One region of the Corynebacterium sp. LaCa_282 genome, then DNA from elsewhere that is predicted to be linked to it. Evidence: predicted binding sites of a transcription regulator. Region 1 holds the regulator's gene; the other holds the start of a gene.

Region 1 (5,186 bases):
GAGCTCGTCAACGAGCTTATTCGTTCCCTTCCCAAGGCCCTGCGGCGCACCGTCGTGCCCGCCCCGGAATTTGCCGAGCGCGCCATGGAACGCCTCATTCCCTTCGAAGGCCCCCTTACCCAGCAGCTTGCCGATGTCCTGCGCGAGCTCGGCGGCCACGGCATCAACGCCTCCGACTTCCAACCGGACAAGCTGCCGGAACATTTGCGGATGAACTACGCGGCCATCGACAAGAGTGGCACCATCATCGATTCCGATAGGGACCTTGCCGCCCTGCGCGAGCGCCAGGCCGGCCACATTAAATCGTCCGTCTCGCGGGTAAGCCGCACCGCCGAATCCACCGCGGTCAGCGAGTGGACCGACGATACCCTCGGCACCGTTGACGAGACCGTCACCACCACCGTCGATGGCCACGAGGTCACCGCCTACCCAGCGCTGGTGGCCACCAAGGAAGGCGTTGAGCTTAAGGTTCATCCCACCAAGGCGGCTGCCGATGCCGCCATGGTCACCACCACCCTCACGCTTTTGATGCGCGAGATTTCCGTCTCGACCGCGCAAATGGTCAAGGGGCTTCCCCTGCAGCAGCGCGTCGCCGTGGATTCTTATCCGCATGGCGGCGCCGACGGCCTGGTCAATGACGCCCGCGTAGCGGCAATCCGCGACCTCATGCTCGAGGCCGGCGGCCCCGTGCGCTCGCCAGAGGCATTTTCCGAGCTCAAAGATACCGTGAAACCGCAGGTTCCCGGCCGCGTGCGGCAATCAATAGTCTCGATCGCGCCTGGCTTGGCTGAGTACTCCAACCTCCGCGCCGAACTTTCCCAGTGGGACGGTCCCGCCATCGACGATATGGAAAAGCAACTTAATTTCCTTCTTCCACCGAATGCCATCACCGTGCACGGAGCCACGCACCTGCGCCACCTTCCCCGCTACATCCAGGCAATGCGCATCCGTCTGGAGGACATGTCGCTCGATCCGGATCGCGATGCCGACCGCCAGGCCGAGGTCGATAATGCCAAGGCCTACCTGGCAAACCGGCTGCGCAACCTTCCCGCGGGTCGCGAAAAGACACGCGAGGTCAAGGACATCCACTGGATGATCGAGGAATTGCGGGTCTCGCTATTTGCCCAGCGCCTCGGCACGGCGCACGCGGTGTCCCTGCGGAGGATCCAAAAGGCAGTGGATAAATTGCGCTAGTCACCCCAACCTCACGTTCCCGCCGCCCGGCCGGCCATACCTAAGCTAAAAATCTGCTTACTCGGCCGCCGGCGGCGTAAACATTGGGCAGGCCCTAACGAAACGATGCACCCAAAAGGCCAGTTAAGACTGCTTCGATCCTGCGCAGGAACGGCTGTATAACTGCTGAGAAATCGTCCTACACTGCGCAGTTTAAAGGTCCCCGCGATCGCGCCGCCGCATCAAACGAATCTCCGATTCAAAGTCATCCGCGCTCTCGAATGATTTATACACCGAGGCAAAGCGCAGATATGCGACCTCGTCTAGGTCACGCAGTGGCTCGAGAATCGCTAGCCCGATTTCGTTGGCGTTTACCTGCGAGGACCCGTGCCCCCGCACCGTTTCCTCAACCTCTTGGGCCAGCTTTTTTAAGGCATCATCGCTAACGTCGCGACCCTGGCATGCGCGCCTAACGCCCCGAATGAGTTTATCCCGACTAAATGGCTCAGCGAGTCCATTTCTCTTAACAACCAGCAGTACGGCCTTTTCCACAGTGGTGAAGCGTCCCTTACAGGAAGCACACTCCCGCCGGCGCCGTATCGATGCGCCGGCATCAACCACGCGCGAGTCAATAACGCGGGATTGTTCGTTATGGCAAAACGGGCAGTACACACTAGTCCTTTCGCTAATTTAGCTTCTCGGTTTAGTTTACCTCCCACGCCCAAGCCAAAAACCTGACACCATTGCGCCAGACTCCTCCTACTCGCGTGCCTGTCTCCGTGAAGCAAGCGGGCCTATATCCGGCCGGGAAGACGAGCTGCTGTCTAACAAGGCCCGTAGCATATAACCCTGAAGTGCCTGCTTTAGTGGCCTGCTTTAGTACACGCAGCACTACTGTCCGATCGCTGCTTCTACTTGCTGTACCGAAGCGCCAGGATCAGTCGGCGTTTCAGCGCTCGTACCCATCAGCCCGCCGGCAACCGTGCCGAAAAATACGGCAGCACCAAATACTGCACCGAGGAGGTAATTCTTGCGCGAACTATGCGCATCGTCTTCTTCCATCGGCCTGTTCGCGAAATCAGGTAAGGAACGTTCATCAGTCCACGTATTCGAATAACCTTCACGGTTCGTTCGATATACGGAATTTAAAGTCCTGATTTCCCCCTTTTCGGAAGGAGAATGCTGCACGCCCCAGCTTTGATCATCAATATCCCAAATAGCGGCTGAAGGGACGATCTGTGGACGTGCCGCGCGCTGTTTGACCATGTTATTGCGAGAGTGAAGTAGTTGAGACATTGCTTTCCTTTCGACGACCGCCGTAAGTCTAAAGCGGCCCCTTGACACAACAAGAGCTCAATGTCGCTCCTGTGTTCGAGATTGTTTCTATGTTCGATTTATAGCACCACTTCGAAAACCTGTCCAGTTTTTCGCGTAAATCTCGAACGCTTGTACTTTTCGTGCTACAAATGAGTTATGGCACGCAGGTGTCACCCAGTCCCTTTTCAAGCTATGAACGCAGAACCTCAGACCCCTTAGCTAGGAGCCGCACATGGGCCGCAAGAAAGCAAGCACCGCAAAGAACGATTACGCCTCCCTTTCCGAAAGGCAACGCCGCATCCTTAACGTCATCAGCGATGCAGTGATGCTCCGCGGTTACCCGCCCAGCATCCGCGAAATTGGTGACGCCGCCGGCCTGCAATCCACCTCGTCCGTGGCCTATCAGCTCAAGCAACTGGAGGAAAAGGGCTTCTTGCGCCGCGATCCCAATAAACCCCGCGCGGTCGACGTACGCCACCTCAACACTGACGACGCCGAAAAGAAGCCGGGCCGCAAGGCTAAGGACGTCCCCGATACCTCTGCCCGCGGCCCTGAAGAGTCTGCCGCCGTAGCTTATATTCCCGTCGTTGGCCGCATCGCCGCCGGTGCACCAATCACTGCAGAGGAAAATATCGACACGTATTTCCCCATGCCAGACGAGGTCGTCGGCGGAGGAGAGCTTTATATGCTGCAGGTCGTGGGCGATTCCATGCAGGATGCCGGCATCCTCAACGGCGACTGGGTCATCATCCGGTCGCAATCGGTGGCTGAGGAAGGCGAGTTTGTCGCCGCGCTTCTCGATGGCTCCGAGGCCACCGTCAAGGAATTCCACCGCGATTCCTCTGGCGTATGGCTCCTTCCGCACAACGATGCCTATCCGCCCATCAACGGCGATGATGCGGAAATTATGGGCAAGGTAGTATCCGTCTTCCGCAAACTCTAGGCCCCAGCAAGCTACTTTAATCAAGCCGCACGCGAGTTTTCGCCTGCGGTTGTTGTCGCCACCGGCACTCTGCGCCCGCTTTCTTGAAACCCGCTCTTTGCACTTCGTACGCTGCCCTGTTCCCCGCGTAGGGAGCAGGGGCATACGAGTTTTAACGCATTCCACGCCTGTTCTCCCTCGCAACCACGCCCTAAAAGCCAACTTAAGCGCGCGGGACTTATTGAAAAAGCACCCCCGAAATAACGGATCCGTAAGTTAAGCGCTACTAGGGTTGGCTTTCAACTAGGGCAAATAAAGCTGACTGACCTGCGCTTTTATCCCAAACCAGACAACAGCGCACATCTTAATTTTTGTTTTCGTCCGATTACCGCCGAATTTTGACACAATGGAGGGAGAAATCCCACATCAGTTAGCTTTCACCGAGCGCCTGCATTCGCAGATGGAGTAACCGCCCGGCCGAAGGCGAGGAGCAAGGAGGGTCCGTGTACGCAGAGGAGCGACGCCGCCAGATCGCATCCCAAACTGCAGTTGAGGGTCGCGTTAACGTAACCGATTTATCAGAGCGTTTCGAGGTGACTGCTGAAACCATTCGGCGCGACCTAGCCGTACTGGATCGTGAGGGCGTTGTCCACCGCGTTCACGGCGGCGCCGTGGCTTCGCAAGCCTTCCAGACCGCGGAGCTCACCCTCGATACCCGCCAGCGTTCCGCATCTGGGGCCAAGGCCGCCATCGCGCACGCCGCGCTCGACTTCCTTCCCCCTGGCGGCGGCAGCATATTCCTGGACGCCGGCACCACGATTAATACCTTTGCCGAGCTCATTAGCCAGCAATACCCGCAGGCGCAGTTCAATATCGTCTCCAATAGCCTGCCCATCGCACTGTCGCTAGCCAATAGCGGCGTTCCCGATGTCCAGCTCCTCGGCGGGACCGTACGCGCTATCACCCAGGCCGTCGTCGGCGATACCGCCCTGCGCACCATGGCGCTCATGCGCGCCGATGTCGCCTTCATCGGTACCAATGCGTTGACCCTCGATCACGGCTTGTCGACAGCCGATTCCCAAGAAGCAGCCATCAAATCCGCCTTCGTCACGAATGCCCACAAGGTCGTGGTCATGTGTGATTCCAGCAAATTGGGCAACGACTACCTGGTGAGCTTCGCCTCCATTGCAGATATCGATGTCGTCATCACCGATTCCGGCGCGCCGGAATCCTTCGTCGATGCCCTGCGCGAGCGAGAGATCGATGTCGTGCTCGCCAGCGAATAGCTCCAGCATGCGCACGACTTCGCCCTCCCTACCCCGGTGCCATTTCTCACCGAGGCAGGGAGGGCGAGACCTTTTGCCGTTAGTTGAACTTTTCTATCTGCTCCATCGCTGCGGCGCGGGCGGCGGAGGGGCCTTCGGAGTTGAGGGCGGCATCGGCAAGCTGCTGGCACTGGTCAAAGGTCAGCTCGGCCAATTGGGCACCAACGCCGGCGACTGCGGTCGATGCAGCAGACAAGGAGTTGACGCCTAGGCCGGTCAATACGCAGGCCAATAGCGGATCGGCCGCGGCCTCGCCGCACACGCCAACCGGTACGTTGTATTCGTGCCCCGCAATGCAGGTGTGCTGGATAAGCCGCAGCACGGCCGGCTGCCAGGGGTCGGTGAGGTACGCAAGCTGCGGTGACAGGCGGTCAGCGGCCATCGTGTACTGGGTGAGGTCATTGGTGCCGATGGATACGAAGTCCAGATGCGGCATAATCTTATCTGCC
Region 2 (5,186 bases), 480 kb from region 1:
GCTGCAGGGCGCAGCGCAGGGCGATAAGACTGCCCTCGGCGCCGCCCGCAACCTGCACAACATCACCAACACTTACGGCTACATTTCCGCCCTCGTGCCGGTCCTTGGCCTTGCAGTGTTCCTGTCTGATATTGAAACCTTCAAGAGCCAGGTCAACTTCCACATCGCCATCCTCGTGGCCATCATCGCGTGGTGCCTGCTCTTCTTCCTCATCCTCCCTAAGCAGCGCACGGCGCAGGCAGCCCTAGAATCCGGCGATACCGCCAACCTGGGCTCCATCAAGAAGTCCCTGTCCGCTTTCGGCGGCGTCTTCAACCTCCTGTGGATCATCTGCCTTATCCTGATGTACATCTAGGAAGCCATTTACTCTCCGGGGACAGTGTCATCGCTGTCCCCTTTTTCATGCGTGGACTCCTCTCTGAGCTCTTCTTTTAGTTGCTGCGCATCTGCGTGCGCATTCTCCCGCCGCTTCTGCGTGGCCTGCGCTACCGTCTGCGCCCACCTGCGGTTCTTCGGCGCCAGCGGTCCGCTCGCGGAGTCGTAGACCCACGTAGAGTCATCGAAAAGCCAGACGATGTCCCCACTTATCGGGTCCTTGATATAAAACGCCCTCCCATCGGTCTTTATATTGTGATGGTGCTGGCACAGGCAAGTGAGGTTTGCCGCCGAGGTCGGCCCACCATCTGCAAAGTCGTGCCGATGGTCCATCTGGGACGCCACCGCCGGCCGCGTACAGCCTGGCCACCGGCACGTGCCATCCAAGCCCTCTACAAACGCCCGGATATCTGGCGGAGTCACATAATTCGGGCTCTCCGCCTGACCGGCCTTCTCCATATCCCTTGTCGTTGTCGCGCGAGCCTGTAGGTCATCCGCGGTCTCCGGCGATACCCAGCCTAAGTTCTGTACAAACGCGGGCGCATCCGGCAGGTCGCAGCGATACATATTCAACACGACCTTGGCCTTCGCCTGCGCCTTTCCAGTCAGCAGCTCCACTGCGGCCTCAGCCATCGTGAGGTCCTTGTCCGTAGCGATATCCCGAATATTGTGGTCGATTATCTCCGCGGTTTCCAACCCGACGTCCAGGCAAACCGCGGCCCACTCCCCGCCTGTAGGTTCAACGCTATATGCTTGCTTGCGGCGCGGATCCCGCGCGGCAATGGAGGGATCGAGGCGCACGATGAGCTCGCGCAGCTTGCGGCGGAGATTGCGGTGCGAGGGCAGCTTTTGATTGGGACGGGTTGGGGTCAAGTAGTTGGTCAGGGCGTCATCGATAGTGAATTTCTTCTCCGCATCAATGGCGCCGAGTTTGGCTAGGGTTTGGTCAATCGTAGTGAGTCGGTCTAAATCTAAATGGAAATGCTGTTCTTGCCGAGCGCGCAGCCGCGGCAGCTCTTTTAATCGCTCGAAGGCGAAAATAATATTTCTAATGCGGGACTGACGCGCCCCGGTTAAATCAGACAGGGATTGGCTAATAATTTCGATATCGTCATCTGAGCCAGGATGAAGCTTCTCCCAGAACTGGTACTCCGCTTTCCTAATTTCCGTAGCTGCACGGGAGGTAGAATTTTCTGGATTGGTATTGGCATAATATGGCGCATTCATGGACTTTCTTTCGAGAGATTTACTAGAACATGCTTTCGCCATACACCATACAAAACCGCCCCGACACGCTACCCCCGTTTATAGTAAAAGCGCAGGTCACAGGGCATGAAAAAAGGGCCTCTAAAAAGAGGCCCTTTGGAGGTTTAATTAGTCGCGGAAGCGACCACCGTGCTTGCGGCCACCGCCGCCGCCATCACGGCGAGGCGGGCGACCGGTATCCTTCTGAATCTTGATGAGCTGGCCAGAAATCCGGGTATCCTTCAGGCGGTCCAGCACAGCCGGGTCCATGTTCTTCGGCAGGTCCACGAGCGTGTGCCCCACCGCAATGGTGATGCGCCCGAAGTCCTTGGCAGACAGGCCACCTTCGTTGGCGATTGCACCGACGATGGCACCCGGGCGGACATTCTGGCGCTTGCCGACGTCCAACCGGTACGTCTCAAAGTCACCATCCGGCCGCTTGGAGCCGCCGCGGTTCTTGCCGCCACCCTTGAAGTCACGGTCGCGCTTGCGGTCATCGCGATCGCGGCGGTCCTTCTTTGGCTTGGGCAAAGGCTTGTCTTCCAATAGGAAGTTCTTGCCACCCTGGTGCATGACGGCCAAGGCCGCGGCGATGTCATCCATCGCGACGTCATTGTCTTCCGAGTACTTGCGCACCAAGTTGCGGAAGAAATCGGCCTGCTTGTTGTCCATGGACTGGGTAATGGCCTGCGCAAACTTTTCCTTGCGCTTCTCATTGACCTCATCGACGGACGGCAGATCCATCTCTTCGAGGCGGGCGTTGGTCACGCGCTCGATGGAGCGCAGCATGCGGCGCTCGCGCGGGGTGACGAACAGGATTGCCTCACCGGAGCGACCGGCACGGCCGGTGCGGCCGATGCGGTGCACGTAGGACTCGGTATCGTTCGGGATGTCGAAGTTCACCACGTGGGTGATGCGCTCCACGTCGAGGCCACGCGCGGCGACATCGGTAGCGACGAGGATGTCTAGGCGGCCATCCTTGAGCTGGTCGACGGTGCGTTCGCGCTGCGCCTGGGCGATGTCGCCGTTAATGGCAGCGGCGCTGTAGCCGCGATCGCGCAGGGCCTCGGCCACCTCCTCGGTCTCGTGCTTGGTGCGGCAGAAGACGATGATGGCGTCATAGGTAATGACCTCGAGGATGCGGGTGAAGGCATCCATCTTTGCGCGGTGCGGAATCAGCAAGAAGCGCTGCTTGATGTTGTCGTTGGTGCGACGCTCGGACTTAACGGTTACTTCCGCCGGGTTGTGCAGGTACTGCTTGGACAGACGGCGGATGGCGTTAGGCATGGTGGCGGAGAAAAGCGCCACCTGCTTGCGGTCCGGGGTGCTTTCCAGGATGCGCTCGACGTCTTCCTGGAAGCCCATGTTCAGCATCTCATCGGCCTCATCGAGGACGAGGAACTGCAGCTGGGACAGGTCAAGCGAACCCTTTTCCAGGTGGTCGATGACGCGACCCGGGGTACCCACGATGACCTGGGCGCCGCGGCGCAGACCAGACAACTGGATGCCGTAGGCCTGACCACCGTAGATGGGAAGAACCTCGATGCCTTTGAGGGTTTCCGCGAAGGATTGGAAGGCGTCTGCAACCTGCAGGGCCAGCTCGCGGGTAGGCGCGAGGACGAGCGCCTGCGGGTGGCGCGCCTGCGGGTCAAGCTGGGACAAGACCGGCAGCGCGAAGGCTGCGGTTTTGCCGGTACCGGTCTGTGCAAGGCCCACGACGTCGCGGCCTTCCATCAGGATCGGGATAGTTTCTGCTTGGATGGGGGACGGCGTGGTGAAGCCTACTTTCGCAACGGCTTGCAGAATTTTATCTGGCAGGCCGAGGTGCTCGAACCCCTGGGAGTTGTCGTTGGCCGAGTCCTTGGACTCAGCGCCGGTGCCCTCAGAAGTATTCGCAGCCCTGGTGTCCTGGTTGACACCTTGCGAGTTGTCCTGAGATTCCGACTTATTAAAATCTTCCGGCTCGTTTACGCCGCCGGTGGCGTTATCGGTAATGCTCATTGCTCGTCCAACCCTACGCGATACCGGCGGCAAACTCCATTCCTCGCTATACCCCCGCCACGAACGTGCGGTAGCTCAGCGGCATGCCCGGCCGGTAGGCCAAGTGCACCGCGCTGGGAGCATCGAGCACGTGCAGGTCAGCGGCAGCTCCTTCCACCAGGGTGCCCTTCGCGGGGCGGCCCTGCGGGTCGAGTCCGTTGCCCACATTATGGCGGCGCAGCGCCGTGGCACCGCCGGTGGTGGCGGCGTGGATGGCCTCATCGACGGATAGATGCTGCTGCAGGACAGCCGTGGTCACGCAGTAATTCATCGACGAGGTATAGGAGGTACCTGGGTTGAGGTTGGAGGCGATGGCGAGGGTGGCGCCGGCATCGAGAAGCGCACGGCCAGGCGCTAAGGGCTCGCGCGTGGAGAGATCGCAGGCTGGGAGCATGGTGGCCACGGTCTCGGATGCGGCGAGCTTTTCGATGTCACTATCGCTCAGGTAGTTCACGTGGTCCACCGAGGCGGCGCCGAGATCGACCGCGAGGCTAACACCCGGGCCCTCGCCAAGCTGGTTGCCGTGCACGCGCAGGCCAAGGCCCAACTTTTTACCGGCTTCGAGAACGCGGCGCGACTGCTCTTCATTGAACGCGCCGCGCTCGCAGAAGACGTCGATCCACTGGACGTATTCTGCAACGCCGTCCAGCATCGGACCGACGACCTCATCGAGGTAGTCTTCCGCATCCGCTCCCGGCGGCACGAGGTGGGCGCCGAGGAAGGTCACGTCGTCGACGTGCTGGGATGCCACGCGCGCGGCTTCCACTTCAGATTCCGTGTTGAGGCCATAGCCGGTCTTGGTCTCGAAGGTGGTGGTGCCACCGCGGCGGCCGGCGGCCACGCGCTCGGCGACGAGCTTATCCAAGCGGTCTGCCCCCGCCTCCCGGGTGGCGTCCATGGTCACCGCGATGCCGCCGGCCTCGTAGGAGCCGCCGGACATGCGGGCCTCGAACTCGGCGGAGCGGTCGCCGTCGAAGACCATGTGGGTGTGCGAATCCACCCAACCGGGCAGGACGGCGCGCCCGCCCAAGTCCACCTGGTCATCGGCGGCGGGCGCCTGGGAAGCGGGGCCAATCCAGGCGATGGTGCCGTGGTCGGCGATAAGGGCGGCATCGTTAAGCGTGCCGTGCTCGCTGACCGTGCGGAGTTCAGAAATTCCGGTAAAAAGTGTGCTCATTTAATCCCTTGCCTTAAATTCCATGGGAACGCGAACGCCGCGCTCCTTGGCTACTTCCTCTGCGCGAGAGTACCCGGCATCGACGTGGCGGATAACGCCCATGCCTGGGTCATTGGTCAGCACGGCGCGCAGCTTGGCGGCGGCGAGAGCGGTGCCATCGGCAACCGTGACCTGGCCGGCGTGGATGGAGCGGCCCATGCCCACTCCGCCGCCGTGGTGGAGGGAGACCCAAGTCGCGCCGGAGGATACGGCGGTCATGGCGTTAAGCAGCGGCCAGTCAGCGACGGCGTCGGTGCCATCGAGCATGGCTTCGGTCTCGCGGTACGGGGATGCAACCGAGCCGGAGTCG

Evidence for each region. Region 1 encodes LexA, which represses DNA repair genes until DNA is damaged. Its sites were predicted from a motif close to CGAACANNTGTTCG; they were not measured.
Region 2: the regulator LexA is predicted to act here: its motif matches at 1,627-1,640, upstream of ACP8KU_RS06885 (HNH endonuclease signature motif containing protein).

The regions. Positions count from the first base shown of each region.
Region 1 covers NZ_CP191095.1:993,108-998,293, reverse strand. Annotated here, with positions in the region: gene hrpA (ATP-dependent RNA helicase HrpA) at 1-1,194, shown strand, start outside; gene nrdR (transcriptional regulator NrdR) at 1,387-1,845, opposite strand; gene ACP8KU_RS04640 (hypothetical protein) at 2,065-2,469, opposite strand; gene lexA (transcriptional repressor LexA) at 2,723-3,433, shown strand; gene ACP8KU_RS04630 (DeoR/GlpR family DNA-binding transcription regulator) at 3,916-4,698, shown strand; gene ptsP (phosphoenolpyruvate--protein phosphotransferase) at 4,778-5,186, opposite strand, start outside.
Region 2 covers NZ_CP191095.1:1,471,511-1,476,696, forward strand. Annotated here, with positions in the region: gene ACP8KU_RS06880 (hypothetical protein) at 1-355, shown strand, start outside; gene ACP8KU_RS06885 (HNH endonuclease signature motif containing protein) at 364-1,602, opposite strand; gene ACP8KU_RS06890 (DEAD/DEAH box helicase) at 1,750-3,621, opposite strand; gene hutI (imidazolonepropionase) at 3,668-4,837, opposite strand; gene ACP8KU_RS06900 (urocanate hydratase) at 4,838-5,186, opposite strand, start outside.